2 linked regions of the Halorhodospira halochloris genome follow. The protein of the gene in region 1 interacts with the protein of each later gene in a pairwise test. Links are inferred from orthologs where the notes say so. Each region holds a gene or a part of one and is shown on either strand. Other genes may lie near its edges.

Region 1 (7,865 bases):
GACGAATTTGCCCCCGAAACGCACATAGGGCCCGAAGCGACCGATATTTACCTGTACCTCTTCGCCTTCCTCAGTCTCGCCCATATCCCGTGGTAGCTGGAAGAGCACCAAGGCTTCATCGAGGGTTATCTTATCTATACTCTGTCCCGGGCGTAGTCCAGCGAAGCGCGGCTTCTCTTCATCATCTCGCGAGCCGAGCTGGGCAAATGGGCCATAGCGGCCGATTCGCACCGTAACCGGCTTGCCCGTTTTAGGGTCTGTGCCAAGTTCGCGGGCTTGGACTGCCTCTTGGCGGGAGACGTTCTTCTTCTCCTCAACACGCTGCTCGAATGGAGCCCAGAACTCTTTAAGGACCGGAACCCAATCACGCTCGCCACGCGATATGGCGTCGAGATCATCTTCCAGCCTGGCGGTGAAGTCGTAATCGACGTAACGGTCGAAATGTTCGGTAAGAAACTTATTTACCGTGCGCCCGATGTCGGTGGGTATGAAACGCTTGCCGTCCATCTCGACATAGTTTCTTTGCTGCAAGGTCGAGATGATTGAGGCGTAGGTCGATGGCCTGCCTATGCCGTACTCTTCAAGGGTGCGAACTAGGCTAGCCTCAGTATACCTCGGCGGCGGTTCGGTAAAGTGCTGCTCGGGGCGGATCGCGTTGAGCGGGATCCGCTCTCCTTCGCTTAGCTCGGGTAGGAACTTCTCTCCCGATTCATCTTTGCCGTCATCGGTGCCTTCACGGTAGACAACCATGAAACCCGGGTCAGCAACCGTCGATCCGGTGGCGCGCAGCAAGTGTCGGTCGTCGCTATCGGCAGCTAGATCGACCGCTACGGTATTAATCGTCGCGTGTTTCATCTGGCAGGCAAGGGCACGCTTCCAGATCAGCTCATAGAGCTTGTGTTGTTCTTGCGAGAGACTGCCGCGAAGCTCAGCAGGGTGACGAGCCGCGGAGGTGGGACGAATGGCCTCGTGCGCCTCCTGCGCGTTTTTTGAGCGGGTTTTATATGACTGTGGCTTGCTCGGCAGTTTGTCCTCGCCAAAGCGTGAGGCAATAACCGAGCGCATTTCGGCAACCGCCTCTTGCGATAGACTGACGGAGTCGGTACGCATGTAAGTGATCAAGCCAACGGCTGCGCCCTCACCGACATCAATGCCCTCATAGAGCTGTTGAGCGATGCGCATAGTCCGGCTAGCTGTGAAACCGAGCTTGCGCGATGCCTCTTGCTGCAAGGTCGAGGTGATGAACGGCGCAGCAGGATTGCGCCTGCGCTGCTTACGCTCAACGTTGGTAACCCGCAGCTCACCTATTACGCCGCTGCTGTCGTTGGGCGCGGCGGTATCTATGGGCTGTTGCGCCTGCTCTTGAGCGCAGCGCAGAAGCGTCTGCTCGACCTCGCGGGCGTGCTCTTCGTTGGTGATCGAAAACTGTTTGACCTTTTCACCGGCATAAACGGAGAGTTTGGCAGTGAATGGCTGTTCGCCTTTGGTCGCATCGGCCTCGACCGTCCAGTACTCTTGCGGCTCGAAGCGCTCAATCTCATTTTCGCGCTCGCAGATCAAGCGCAGCGCCGGGCTCTGCACGCGGCCGGCGGAGAGGCCGCTGGTGATCTTGCGCCACAGCAGCGGTGAGAGGTTGAAGCCGACTAGGTAGTCGAGTGCGCGCCGGGCCTGTTGGGCGTTGACCAACTCTGCGGAGATGCCGCGCGGGTGCTCCATTGCCTCTTGGATCGCAGTCTTGGTGATTTCGTGAAAAACCACCCGGTAGACCGGCTTATCCTTAAGGACACCTGCATCGTTTAACAGCTCTACTAAGTGCCAGGAGATGGCCTCACCCTCGCGGTCGGGGTCCGTTGCCAGATATAGCGCATCGGCCTTTTTGAGGGCTTTGGTTATGGCATCAACATGGCGCTGATTTTTATCTATTGGCGCGTACTTCATGGCGAAGTCGCGCTCTGGATCCACCGCCCCCTCTTTGGGGATAAGGTCGCGCACATGGCCATACGAGGCCATTACCTCGAACTCTGAGCCGAGATATTTGTTGATAGTTCGCGCCTTAGCTGGCGACTCGACGATGAGCAGGTTTTTTCCCATGCGTTCGCTTAGTCTACTTAGTGGAGGGGAAACGATAGAGCCAGGCGGGGTGGTATTGCAATCCCTGTGCCCAAGTCGAAGGCCGCCGGCAAGCCGGCGGCCTTACGAATCAATGGACTAGATGAGTTGGAACATCAAACATAAGGTTTTCCATCCAAGTGTAAGCCTCTTCTTCACCGGGGCGGTTGAAAAGAACCATGAGGATTACCCACTTGACAGTATCCAGATCCACCTCGTGATCATCCAGTGCGAGTATCCGATCCAGCACTAGTTCGCGGCTCTCCGGCGTTAGTATGCCCGCCTGCTCAAGATAAAGGATGAACCCCCGAGTATCTGTGTCAAGGCGCATCAGCTCCGGTTCACCAAACAAGCGTATCGAGGGTGTGCCGGAGGGCGATGCGGGAAGACTGCGCGAGTCGGCGAGGGCGTCGAGCCACTCAAACGCCTTGCGAATCTCAAACCCGCTAAATCCAGCTTCATGCAACTCGCTCTCGAGCGAGTCACGATCTTCCGGCTCTTCCTCGTTGTAGAGGTAGTTCTCGAACAGGTACATAAGGACTTCGAAAACGTTCTGTTTCATTTTTTGACCTCTGGCCCGCGCCGCTGATACCTGCCTCCGGGTAACGCAGCTACTAAGCCTTTAATCTCCATATTGAGCAGAATGGATGAAACCCGGTCAAGCGTCAATCCGGATCTGCACATTAATGTATCTAAAGTCACCGGGTCATGGCCAAGGGCCGCCATTAGCAAGGCTTGTTCTTTGTCGGCTGCAAAAGATTTATTTATAGTAACATCAGCTTCGGGCGAGTTGTCCCAGTTAAGGTTCAGCTCAGGCTGTTCGTCACCGCCACCCTCCCAGTACGGCAGCTCCTCGATTATATCATACACAGACTCCACCAGTTTGGCTCCCTGGCGCAGTAGGGCGTGGCAACCGCGAGCCAGTGGATCGTGGATTGAGCCGGGCACGGCAAATACTTCACGGCCTTGATCGGCGGCCATCCGAGCCGTTATAAGAGCGCCGCTGTGACGTCCGGCCTGGATCACGACCACGCCTTGGCTGAGGCCGCTGACGATGCGATTGCGGCGGGGGAAAAGATTGGCTCGCGGGGTGACACCGGTAGGATTTTCCCCAAGCACTGCCCCTTGCGCAGCGATCTGATCACGCAGGCGGTGGTGCCGACGGGGGTAGGTTAGGTCCGGTCCGGTAGCGATAACCGCCAGGGTTGCGCCGTTAGCCTCGATAGCGGCACGGTGGGCTGCGGCGTCAATACCCGTTGCCAGTCCGCTGGTTATGGCATAGCCCCTGTGGACCAAGGCCTTGGCGAATTCGCTAGCGAGTTCGATGCCCGCAGCATTGGCATGGCGACTACCGACAATTGCTATCTGTGGCAGGTGCAGAGATTCTGGCGGTCCATCGAGGAACAGAACCGGGGGTGGGGAGGCTATCTCGCGTAGCTTTTCCGGGTAGTTGGGGTCGTCTATAGTTATCAGATGGTGGCTGTCCTTGGCACGCAACCAGGCGAGGTCAGCGCCAGCGCCGTCCCAATCAGGATTAAGAATGCCATTGGCTACCCCCTCTGGCATGCTCAGGGCGAGGAGTGCGCGCTTATTGGCGTGGAAGATGGCAGGTGTCTCGCCAAACGCCTTATGAAGTTGTCGCCACCTCTTTGGGCCTAGGCCGGGCACTCGGGCGAGTCCCAGGGTGTAAAGAGAGTGATCCGATTTTTCTGTCATGAGCACTGTCCGTGTGCAGTTAAGGTGTCCGATACCAGCTCGGAAGAGTATAATGAAAGAGTCTAAACAGCAAGTAGATTTGGCACCATGGCCCAACGTGAAGTTTTAGTCTTTCCTGATCCGCGTCTGCGCGAGCCAGCTCAACCGGTTGTGGAGGTGGATGAATCGATAGAAGAGCTTATCGCCGACATGCTAGAAACTATGTACCACGAATCAGGCATCGGCCTCGCAGCCACCCAAATAGGTGTTGCCAAGCGGGTGATTGTGATAGATGTCTCTGAGGAGCGAGATCGGCCTCTAGTATTAGTCAATCCGCAGATAGTAGAGGGCCGTGGTGAGGTGGTGCGCGAGGAGGGTTGCCTGTCTGTGCCCGGCTACTACGCCGAGGTTACCCGTGCAGCAGAGGTCAGCTATCGCGGCCTTGATCGCGACGGCCAAGAGGTTGAGGGTACGGCAGACGGCCTGTTGGCTATCTGCATTCAACATGAGATCGACCATCTGGACGGCAAACTTTTTGTCGACTATCTCTCGGAGCTTAAGCGCAAGAGGGTGCGCAAGCGGCTCGAAAAGCGTGAGCGGGTGGCTAGTTAGGCCGATGAGCGCACGTATCATTTTCGCCGGCACCCCGGATTTTGCTGTGCCCGCCTTAGAGTCGCTGGTTGCCGCCGGCTACCCGCCGCTCCAGGTCTATACCCAACCTGACCGGCGGGCAGGGCGTGGCCGCAAGTTGAAGCCCCCGCCGGTCAAGGTCGCTGCAGATAAGCACGCTATTCCAGTGAAACAGCCTGAGCGGCTCGATGCCGAGGAGGCGGCGGCGATAGCTGCACAGCAACCAGATCTCATGGTAGTGGTCGCCTACGGCCAGATCCTGCCCGCTGCGGTGCTTGAGGCGCCGCGCTGTGGGTGCGTAAATATACACGCCTCGCTCTTGCCGCGCTGGCGCGGGGCGGCCCCGGTCCAGCGGGCCCTGATGGCCGGTGATAAGCAGACCGGGATCACCCTGATCCGCATGGATGAAGGGTTGGATACTGGGGCAATGTTCGCCCGGGAAAGTACCCCGATAGGCCCTGAGGATACCGGAGGGAGCCTGCACGATCGACTGGCTGATCTGGGAGCCCGGCTACTGGTTGAGCATCTTCCCGCAATACTGGAAGGGAGTATCAGCGCAGTCGCACAACCCGCGGATGGAGTAACCTACGCGGCCAAATTGGGCAGCGCCGACTATTGGCTTGATTGGTCGCGTCCGGCTGTGGAATTGGAGCGCCAAGTCAGGGCCCTGTATCCGCTGCCTGGGGCCCGAACCCGACTCGGCAAACGTGATGTGCGGGTGCAGGAGGCTCATCATAGTTCCGGGGTTGCGGGCGATGAGCCAGGGCGGGTGGTCGATATAAGTAGTCGCGGCATAGCTATTGCCACAGCCGCAGGTCGGCTGGTCATAACCCGCCTTAAGCCTGCTGGCGGGCGAGAGCAGGCTGTAGCCGCTTATCTTAATGGCAACGATTTAGGCTTAGGGGAGCTGGCAGGTTGAGTCAGCCGCCCCGGGTCGTCGCCGTTCGTGTTATTGAGCGGGTGGTGAGCGGCAAGGAAAACCTTGATGAAGCCTGGGCGAGATTTGCTGGGCAAGCAAAGGCCGAGGACCGGCCGCTTGTGCAAGCGCTAATTTACGGTTCACTGCGCTGGTTAACGTGGCTGGAGGCCCAGGTCAGCGCACTAACCAAGCGCGATGACTGGCGCCGTGATTCAATTCTGCGCTCGCTGTTAGTGCTCGGCGCATGGGAGGCGGTGGGCCTGTCAACACCGCCCCATGCTGCAGTCTCTGAAAGTGTTGCTGCAGCACGGACGCTAAAGCGGGCACGGGCAAGCGGGATGGTGAATGCTGTATTACGCCGCTTGCGCCGCGAACCGCCCCATGTGCCGGCTGACGAGGCGGCGCGCTTGGCCTTCCCTGAATGGCTGCTAAGCGAGCTTAAACAGGCTTGGCCTGAGAACTGGCGGCAAATAGCACTGGCTAGTAACGAGCACCCACCCATGGCCTTGCGGGTCAATCTTGATCAGCTTAGCCGGGCGGATTATGCCGGCCTTCTGAGTAGCTGCGGGTTAACAGCTAGATCGGGTCAACTGGTACCCAGTTCTCTTGTGCTTGAGCAGCCATGCGGGGTTGAGGCGCTACCCGGCTTTGTTAATGGGAGGGTGTCAGTGCAGGATGAGGCAGCGCAGCTGGCCCCATATCTGCTCGAGCCGGGCTGCGGTGAGAGGGTGCTCGATGCCTGTGCTGCTCCCGGCAGCAAGAGTGTCCATATACTTGAATACTGCCCGCGGGCCGAGCTGACTGCCGTCGACCGCTCGGCGCGGCGGTTGCAGCAAGTGCGGGAAAACTTGCGCCGTGCCGGGCTTGAGGCCCACTGTATCGCAGCCGATGCCGCTGACCTAGGTTCGTGGTGGGATGGCGAGCCTTTCCACCGTATCTTGCTTGATGCCCCGTGTACCGCGAGTGGTGTTATCCGTCGCCATCCAGATATCAAATGGCTGCGCGGGCCAGACGATGTCGAGCGCATGGCGCAGGCGCAGCTCCACTTGCTTGAATCCCTCTGGCCGGTGCTGGCCCCGGGAGGGGTTCTGCTCTATGCGACCTGTTCTGTGCTCAAGCAAGAGAACGATGCGGTGATTGGCCGCTTCGTTACTGAGCAGGCTGACGCCGAATCGCTCTCGCTTGCTCGGTATAGCGATTATGTTCAGCTGAGCGAGCATGGTTTGCAGCTGCTGCCCGGCAATGCAGCTAATACCGACGGTTTTTTCTACTCATTACTCCGCAAAGAAGCCCTTTGAGGGGATAAGCTGCTGCCTATTTGGGCGCCTATAAGCTCCCCTCTTAGTCTTGCTACCCCGGTGTGGAGGTCTTGGCGCCAGGGGATGGCGCCATGAAGGCTCCAGGGATGGATTAACGGCGTCCTCCACACCGGGGCAGCAAGACTAAGAGGGGTTAGAGGGTCCTAACGGTCCTAACTCTATCGGTGCGAAAGTCTTGGCAAGCCTCTCTTAACGTAGCCGCCGCACAGGAATCTGAACCCAGCCGTCAGCCCTCTCATGGCTGCAGTCAATCCCTATCACTGGCGGTGTCGGCGGCGGGTTGGTCAAATCCTGCAGACGCCTTATGCGCTCCTGGATAGGCGGGTGACTGCTCAACCAGCGATGCCGTAGCGGCAGCCTGCGTTTTTTACCGAAAATACTCTCCAGCCAGGCGCTTTGATAGTGCTCCAGGACCTCGAGAGCTTGAGCCAAGCCCTCTGGGTCCCCGGTTAAGGCAACCGCCTCGAGGTCTGCTGCGTATTCGCGATTGCGCGACAGGCTAAGCTGCAGCAGTAGTGCCGCAGTCGGTGATATGACAATTATAAACAGCGAGATCAGCGGGATACCCTGCTCGTGCTCGAGCAGCCAAGGAAAGGCAATCAGCAGCGTAAGCTGAGCAAACAGGCCGAGGTAGACAATAGCGTTTGTTAAGAACGATGCGAGGGCGAGCATGCGGGTATCGCCATGGCGCAGATGGCTCAGCTCGTGAGCAATAACAGCGGCCGTCTCGCGCAGGCTAAGAGCCCGCAAAAGCCCCTCTGTTATCGCAATGCCGCCGTTACCGCGCTGGGCACTGCCGACTGCAAAGGCGTTGATCTGTTCATCTGGGATGTAGTGGAGTAAAGGGACGTATTTTAGCTCGGCGCGGCGGGCCAGTTCGCTGGCGATCTGGTAGAGCCGGGGCGCTTGCCAATGGGCCAGGGGCAGTGCCCCAGAGCGGCGTAGAACTATGGTTGCTGGGACGCCGGATAGAGCCGCTGCGGCCACGGCTACCATAGCCGCAGTCCACAGCAGGCCAGCCCAGCCAGCAAACAGATAGCCCAGCAGCCCGGCCAGAGTAGCCAGCGATCCGAGTAGTAGGCAGGTGCCTAGAAAGTTTTCCAGGCGGCGCTGAATCAACTCGCTGCGGTTTATCGCCGGCACTGCTGAGCTGCCCTCGGCTGACCAGGAGGTTTAAGCCTCCTGGTGGAATT
Region 2 (6,207 bases), 960 kb from region 1 along the record:
AGCTGTTTACCGCCGCCTATGCCGAGCCGGGTTACAGCCTTACCGTTGATCTACGTAATCAGACCGTTGAGACTCCCGCCGGCGAGAGTTTTGGGTTTGAGGTCGATCCGTTTCGGCGGCGGATGCTGCTGGAGGGTTTGGATGAGATCGGTATTACCCTGACCGAGCACGCCGAGGCTATCCGCGCATATGAGCAAAAGCGCCGCGAGGAAGCGCCGTGGTTGTTTAGTTGAGGGTCTCTAGCAACTTCCTCGGAGCCATATAGCCTCCCCGGTGTGGAGGACGCCGTGAATCCATCCCTGGAGGCTTCATGGCGCCATCCCTGGCGCCAAGACCTCCACACCCGGGGAGGCTATATGGCTCCGAGGAAGTTGCTAAAGACGCCGCGCGAAAAATCTTTCTTCTGAGCGGTGGGACGGTGATTGGTTTAAGGAGAGGTTATGAGTCATAGGATACTGTTACTGCCTGGTGATGGCATCGGCCCGGAGATAGTCGCGCAAGGGCGGCGAGTTCTGGAGGCGCTGCGGGATAATCACGGACTCGATTGTGAGCTGGATACGGCGCCCATCGGTGGGGCCGGTTATGATGCCGCCGGGCAGCCGCTGCCGGAGGAGACCTTAGCTAAGGCGCAGGCAGCCGATGCGGTGCTGCTCGGTGCCGTCGGCGGGCCGCGCTACGATGAGTTGCCGCGCGAGGTGCGCCCGGAGCGGGGCCTGTTGGCGATCCGCGCCGAGCTAGGGTTGTTCGGCAATCTGCGCCCGGCGATGCTCTATCCGCAACTCGCCGATGCCTCTGCGCTGCGCCCGGAGGTGGTTGCCGGCCTTGATCTGCTCATCGTCCGCGAGCTTACCGGTGGTATCTATTTTGGTGAGCCGCGCGGGGTGCGGGAGCTGCCGAGTGGTGAACGGCAGGGTTACGATACTGAAGTTTATAGTGAGTCGGAGATTGAGCGGATTGCCCGATTGGCTTTTGCTGCCGCCGAGCGGCGGCAGGGACGGCTCTGTTCGGTGGATAAGGCTAATGTCTTGGAAAGCTCGGGACTCTGGCGTGAGGTGGTCGAGCGGGTTGCCGCCGATTATCCGCAGATCGAGCTCTCTCACATGTATGTCGATAATGCCGCTATGCAGTTGGTGCGGGCGCCGAAGCAGTTTGATGTGATTGTCACCGGCAATATGTTTGGCGATATCCTCTCCGATTGCGCGGCGCAGCTTACCGGCTCGATCGGGATGCTTCCCTCAGCGTCGTTGGATGAGCGTGGTAAGGGGCTTTATGAGCCGGTGCACGGTTCGGCGCCGGATATTGCCGGGCAGGATAAGGCGAATCCGCTGGCTACTATTTTGTCGGTGGCCATGTTGCTGCGCTATAGCCTCGGTAAGTCGGAGCACGCCGAGAGGGTTGAGCGGGCTGTCGGGCAGGTCCTTGAGGAGGGGCTGCGGACGGCTGATTTGCAGGGGGGGAGTCGGGTTGTGGGGACGGTTGAGATGGGGGAGGCGGTGGTGGGGAGGTTGTAAGCTTTTGGGGGTGCCCAAGCTGCTTATGAAGCGTTACACTTGCACTGCATACTACGACTATAACGGCGTTGGCTGCATCTGGCAGCCACGCAAGGAGTTCAGCTAAAACGGGGGGCCGCGATAGACCATGAGTAAGACATACGACGTAGCCGTAGTCGGCGCCACTGGGGCGGTGGGCGAGGTGATGCTGCAGATATTGGCCGAGCGCAACTTCCCCGTAGGTCGGGTCTATCCTCTGGCGAGTAGCCGCTCGGCTGGCGGTCAGCTGGAGTTTGCCGGCGAGCAGCTGACCATTGAAGACTTGGCCGAGTTCGACTTTAGCAAGGTGCAGATAGCGCTGTTCTCCGCCGGCGGGTCTATTTCGGCTGAACATGCCCCGCGGGCGGCTCAGGCCGGTGCGGTGGTTATTGATAACACCTCGTACTTTCGCTACGACGACGATATCCCGCTTGTGATCCCCGAGGTCAATCCCCACGCCGCTGCTGGGTACAAGAAACGGGGCATAATAGCCAATCCCAACTGCTCAACTATCCAGATGTTGGTGGCCTTAAAACCGCTCCACGACGCGGCGGCGATTGAGCGGATCAATGTGGCTACGTATCAGGCGGTCTCAGGTAGCGGCAAGCCGGCGATAGATGAACTCGATGCTCAGACGCGGGCGATCATTGCCGGACAGGAGCCGCAGTGCGAGGTCTACCCTAAGCCTATAGCATTTAATTGCCTGCCCCATATTGATGACTTTCAGGATAATGGCTATACCAAGGAAGAGATGAAGATGGTCTGGGAGACGGTCAAGATCCTGGAAGACTCCTCGGTTAAGGTAAATCCGACCGCTGTAAGGGTGCCGGTCTACTATGGCCACTCCGAGGCCGTGCATATAGAGACCCGTGAGAAACTCAGCGTCGAGAAGGCGCGCGAGGTGTTGAGTGCTGCACCCGGTATCGAGCTGCTTGATGAGCGTGCGGCGGGGGGCTATCCGACTGCCCTAACCGAGGGTGAGGGGCGCGATGCTGTATACGTCGGGCGCATTCGCGAAGATATCACCCACGAGCGCGGTTTGGATTTCTGGGTGGTTGCCGATAACTTGCGCAAGGGCGCTGCGCTAAATAGCGTACAGATCGCAGAACTCATGATCGAGCGCCACATCTGATCAGCAGCGCTTGGAGGGGAGTCGTGCGCAAAGCATTCCAAGTCGCCGTCGTTATAGCCGGTTTAAGCATAGCGGCGGGAACCCATGCAGCGGAACCGCGACTAGGTACCATTGAGTCCCGCTCCCAAGCGGGAGAGCCGGTTTCGGCGCGGATTCCCCTTCGTGACATAGAAACCGATCAGCTGGATGAGTTTGAGGTCGAACTGGCCCCGAGTAGGGTATTTGAACGGGCCGGGATTCAACGTCAGGATGAGCTCTCCCTGCTCTCTTTCGAGATAGTTACCGAAGGTGAGGATGCCCCCTATATCGAGGTGAGCAGCGATGAGCCGGTTGATCTGCCACTGCTCGATTTCCTCGTCCGCATTAGCTGGCCGCAAGGCGATCTGACTCGTGAGTACACGTTACTGCTTGAGGAGCCGACCACGGTAGCCGAAGCGCGGGAGAGGCGTGAGCGGGCTGAGCGCGAAGAAGAGCAACGGCAGGCTGAGGCTGAGCTTGAGTCTGCCGAGGAAGAGGCCGAACGTGATGCGCGGGGCCGTTCAGCCTATGGCCCGGTTGAAGAGGGGGATACGCTGTGGAGCATCGCCGAGCAGCACCGTCCCGACGACTCGGTGACCGTCGCTCAGACCATGCTGGCAATCCAGCGACTTAATCCTCACGCCTTCGCCGACGATAATGTCAACGACCTTCTAAGCGGTTGGTGGCTGCGTCTGCCGGATGAAGAAGAGATCAAGCAGCTGAGTGCTGCTGAGGCTCAGTCTATTTATGAGGACCACCTAGCTGCCTGGGTGCCGCCTGCTGAGCGCCGGGCCGCTGCAGAGGAGTGGGATCCGCAAGCACCAATCCCAGAGATTGATGAGCCGGTCCCGGATGTTGCTGAGCGGGAGGCACGGCTGCGGGTTGTGGCCATGGATGATAAGGGCACAGACGAGGTCTTGGCCCTGCTTGATGCCGACCTTGAACCCTCTGAGGCCAATTTGAGTCGCCTGCAGGGAGCGGTCGCCGCCATGCGCGAAGAGCGCGAGAGCCTGCGGGCGGAGCGGGATAATCTGCAGGATCGGGTGCGTGACCTAGGTGAACGGGTTGAAGCCCTAGAGCGGCTCCTCGATTTGTCTATGGACGATATCTTGCCGCCGCCCCAAGAGCCGACCCCACGGGCACCGATACCCGAAGTGGGGATGCTTGAGGAGGAGTTGCCGAGGCCGGAGCCTGCACCTGAGCCGGAGCCGACACCCGAGCCCGAGCCGGAACCGGAGGTAGCCGAGGAGGAGCGCGGCGAAGCGCCTTGGTGGGCGAGCATGCTGGCTGATGTCGAAGAGCTGGATGTTGCCCCTGAGGATATAACCGCGGCGCACTTGTGGGAGGAAGATACCTTACGTCAGCGCGCCCTTATTGCCCTTGGTTTAACGCTGGTGGCTATATCGGCGATAACTGGTTTAATCGCCTACCGCCGACGCAAGCAGATGCAGACTCGGCAGAGTCCGCGAAAGCGCTTTGATCCGGCGGATTTCGGCCTGTCTGATGAGCAGGAGCAATCTTACTCGCGACGTGACCCGCTCGATTTGGCTGAAGACTATATAGCCGACGATGAGTTTAATAACGCCCGTCAGATCCTTGAGCGGGGCATCCATCGTGAGCCCCACCGAGCCGATCTGCGTCTGAAGCTTCTCGATGTGCTGGCCAATCTAAATGAGCGCGATGCCTTCATGGATCAGGCTCAGGAGCTTTATGATCGGACCCGCTCGGATAGCGACCCGGTGTGGCAGACGGCGCTTAATATCGGTCGCCGATTTGCCCCTGATTCGCCCTTATTTGGTGGCCTGGCGGCGGGTGCTGCTACCGCCGCAGCGGCGGCAGATGGCGATCCCTACGGCGCTAGGGATAACGACTTAGCAGGTGAGGGAGAGGATGATCTCGATTCCAAGCCTGATCTAGAGGCCCTGGACCTTGGTTTTGACGATGAGGATGAGGGTCAGCAATCAGCCGGCGCTGATGATGACTTCGATCGGCGCTTGGATGAGGCATTTGGCGGCGAAGATGATCAGGAGCCTGAACCGGCGATGCAGCAGGATCCTGAGCAGAGCGCAGCGGCTCAGGATGCAGCGGATGATCTCTTCGGTCAGGGCGAAGATGATGCCGACAGCGGCTACGATGAGCTTGAAGAGATGGACATCGATGGACTGCTCAGTGAAGAGGGCTTCGACGACGAATCTGAACCTGATCAGCAACCCGCCGCTGGTGATGCAGAAGCGGAGCCCGCCGATCAAGGTGCTGCTGATGGCGAGTCCGGCGATGATTTCGATGAATTGCTTGGGGCAACAGAGCAGCAGGCCGAGTCTGAGCAGACAGAGCAAGCCGCGGATAGTGATGCCGACACCGAGGAGAGCTCAGCGGACGAGGAGGATGAGCTGCCCGATGATGATGAGTTGAGTCTCGGGCCAGGCGAGGGCGATCAGTCGGATACTATGCTCGATTTGGCACGCGCCTATATCGACTTGGGCGATGAGGCAAGTGCTCGTGAGATGCTTGAAGAGGTAATTGAAAAAGGTACCGAGAGCCAGCGCGAGAGTGCCCGCGAGATCCTCTCGGAGCTTGGCTCCTAGACTATTTGGAAGGCGGATAGAGCGGTTTGGGCTGCACTGAGGACCGGCAAGCGCCGCGGATAGCGCTAATCGTCGAGTACGATGGTAGTGGCTTTAGCGGTTGGCAGCGCCAACACCACGCCCTATCTGTGCAGGAGGTGCTTGAGCAAGCCCTATCTAAGGTGGCCGCGGATCGGGTTGAGGTCAGTTGTGCTGGGCGCACGGATGCCGGCGTGCATGCCGCGCACCAGGTGGTGCACTTCGATCCTCCGGTGGAGCGTGAGCTGCATGCCTGGGTCCTGGGTTCTAATGCCAACCTTCCGCAGGCGGTTAGCGTGATTTGCGCCTATGAGGTGGATAGGGATTTCCACGCTCGCTATAAGGCCGTGCGCAGGGCCTACCGTTACTACTTCTTCTGCCGGCGGGCGCGGCCGGCAATTTGGTGTAACCGGGTGGCTTGGACACATCGTGAGCTCGATGCTGAGCTGATGCACACCGCAGCTCAGCCGTTGGTCGGCGAACACGATTTTTCCGCCTATCGGGCCGTTGCTTGTCAGGCCCCTCATGCAGTTCGCGAGGTTTACCGGCTAGATGTTTGGCGCCGTGGACAGATGGTGGTCATTGAGATCGAGGCCAATGCCTTTCTCCATCATATGGTACGTAATATCGCCGGTACCCTGCTTGCCGTCGGCTCAGGTGAGCGGGATACCGATTGGCCGCGACGTCTGCTCGTTGAGCGCGATCGTACGCGAAGTGGCATAACTGCACCGGCGGCGGGACTCTATTTGACCGGGGTTGTCTATCCTCAGCAATATGCCTTGCCCGCTTACGCCGATTTTTTGCCGTAAAGGCATCCGCCGCGGTAAGATCTGTGCCTCCTGCGCAGCTGCATATAGGGAACAACATCCGAAATGCGAACTCGCGTAAAAATTTGCGGAATCACTCGCCCGGAGGATGCTCGGGC

The links. Proteins that work in one complex are often made in the same cells at the same time.
Region 2: the proteins of def (region 1) and HH1059_RS05090 interact in binary tests that used the Escherichia coli proteins (3 or more experiments, as listed by UniProt). The link is inferred for Halorhodospira halochloris from one-to-one orthologs.

Annotation. Positions count from the first base shown.
Region 1 is NZ_AP017372.2:140,791-148,655, forward strand. The notes cover bases 2,680-5,664. They hold def (peptide deformylase), read left to right. Parts: upstream 2,680-3,912; coding sequence 3,913-4,416; downstream 4,417-5,664. Other genes in these bases: dprA (DNA-processing protein DprA), read right to left, coding at 2,680-3,825; fmt (methionyl-tRNA formyltransferase), read left to right, coding at 4,421-5,353; rsmB (16S rRNA (cytosine(967)-C(5))-methyltransferase RsmB), read left to right, coding at 5,350-5,664. Outside these bases: HH1059_RS00665 (DNA topoisomerase I), read right to left, coding at 1-2,091; HH1059_RS00670 (Smg family protein), read right to left, coding at 2,201-2,671; more of dprA, read right to left, coding at 2,668-2,679; more of rsmB, read left to right, coding at 5,665-6,651; HH1059_RS00695 (zinc metalloprotease HtpX), read right to left, coding at 6,862-7,815; HH1059_RS00700 (class 1 fructose-bisphosphatase), read right to left, coding at 7,846-7,865. UniProt on the Escherichia coli protein: Removes the formyl group from the N-terminal Met of newly synthesized proteins. Requires at least a dipeptide for an efficient rate of reaction. N-terminal L-methionine is a prerequisite for activity but the enzyme has broad specificity at other positions.
Region 2 is NZ_AP017372.2:1,098,656-1,104,862, forward strand. What follows is about bases 877-3,649. They hold HH1059_RS05090 (aspartate-semialdehyde dehydrogenase), read left to right. Parts: upstream 877-1,638; coding sequence 1,639-2,661; downstream 2,662-3,649. Other genes in these bases: leuB (3-isopropylmalate dehydrogenase), read left to right, coding at 877-1,511; HH1059_RS05095 (motility hub landmark protein FimV), read left to right, coding at 2,685-3,649. Outside these bases: leuD (3-isopropylmalate dehydratase small subunit), read left to right, coding at 1-233; more of leuB, read left to right, coding at 441-876; more of HH1059_RS05095, read left to right, coding at 3,650-5,264; tRNA pseudouridine(38-40) synthase TruA, read left to right, coding at 5,291-6,091; HH1059_RS05105 (phosphoribosylanthranilate isomerase), read left to right, coding at 6,155-6,207.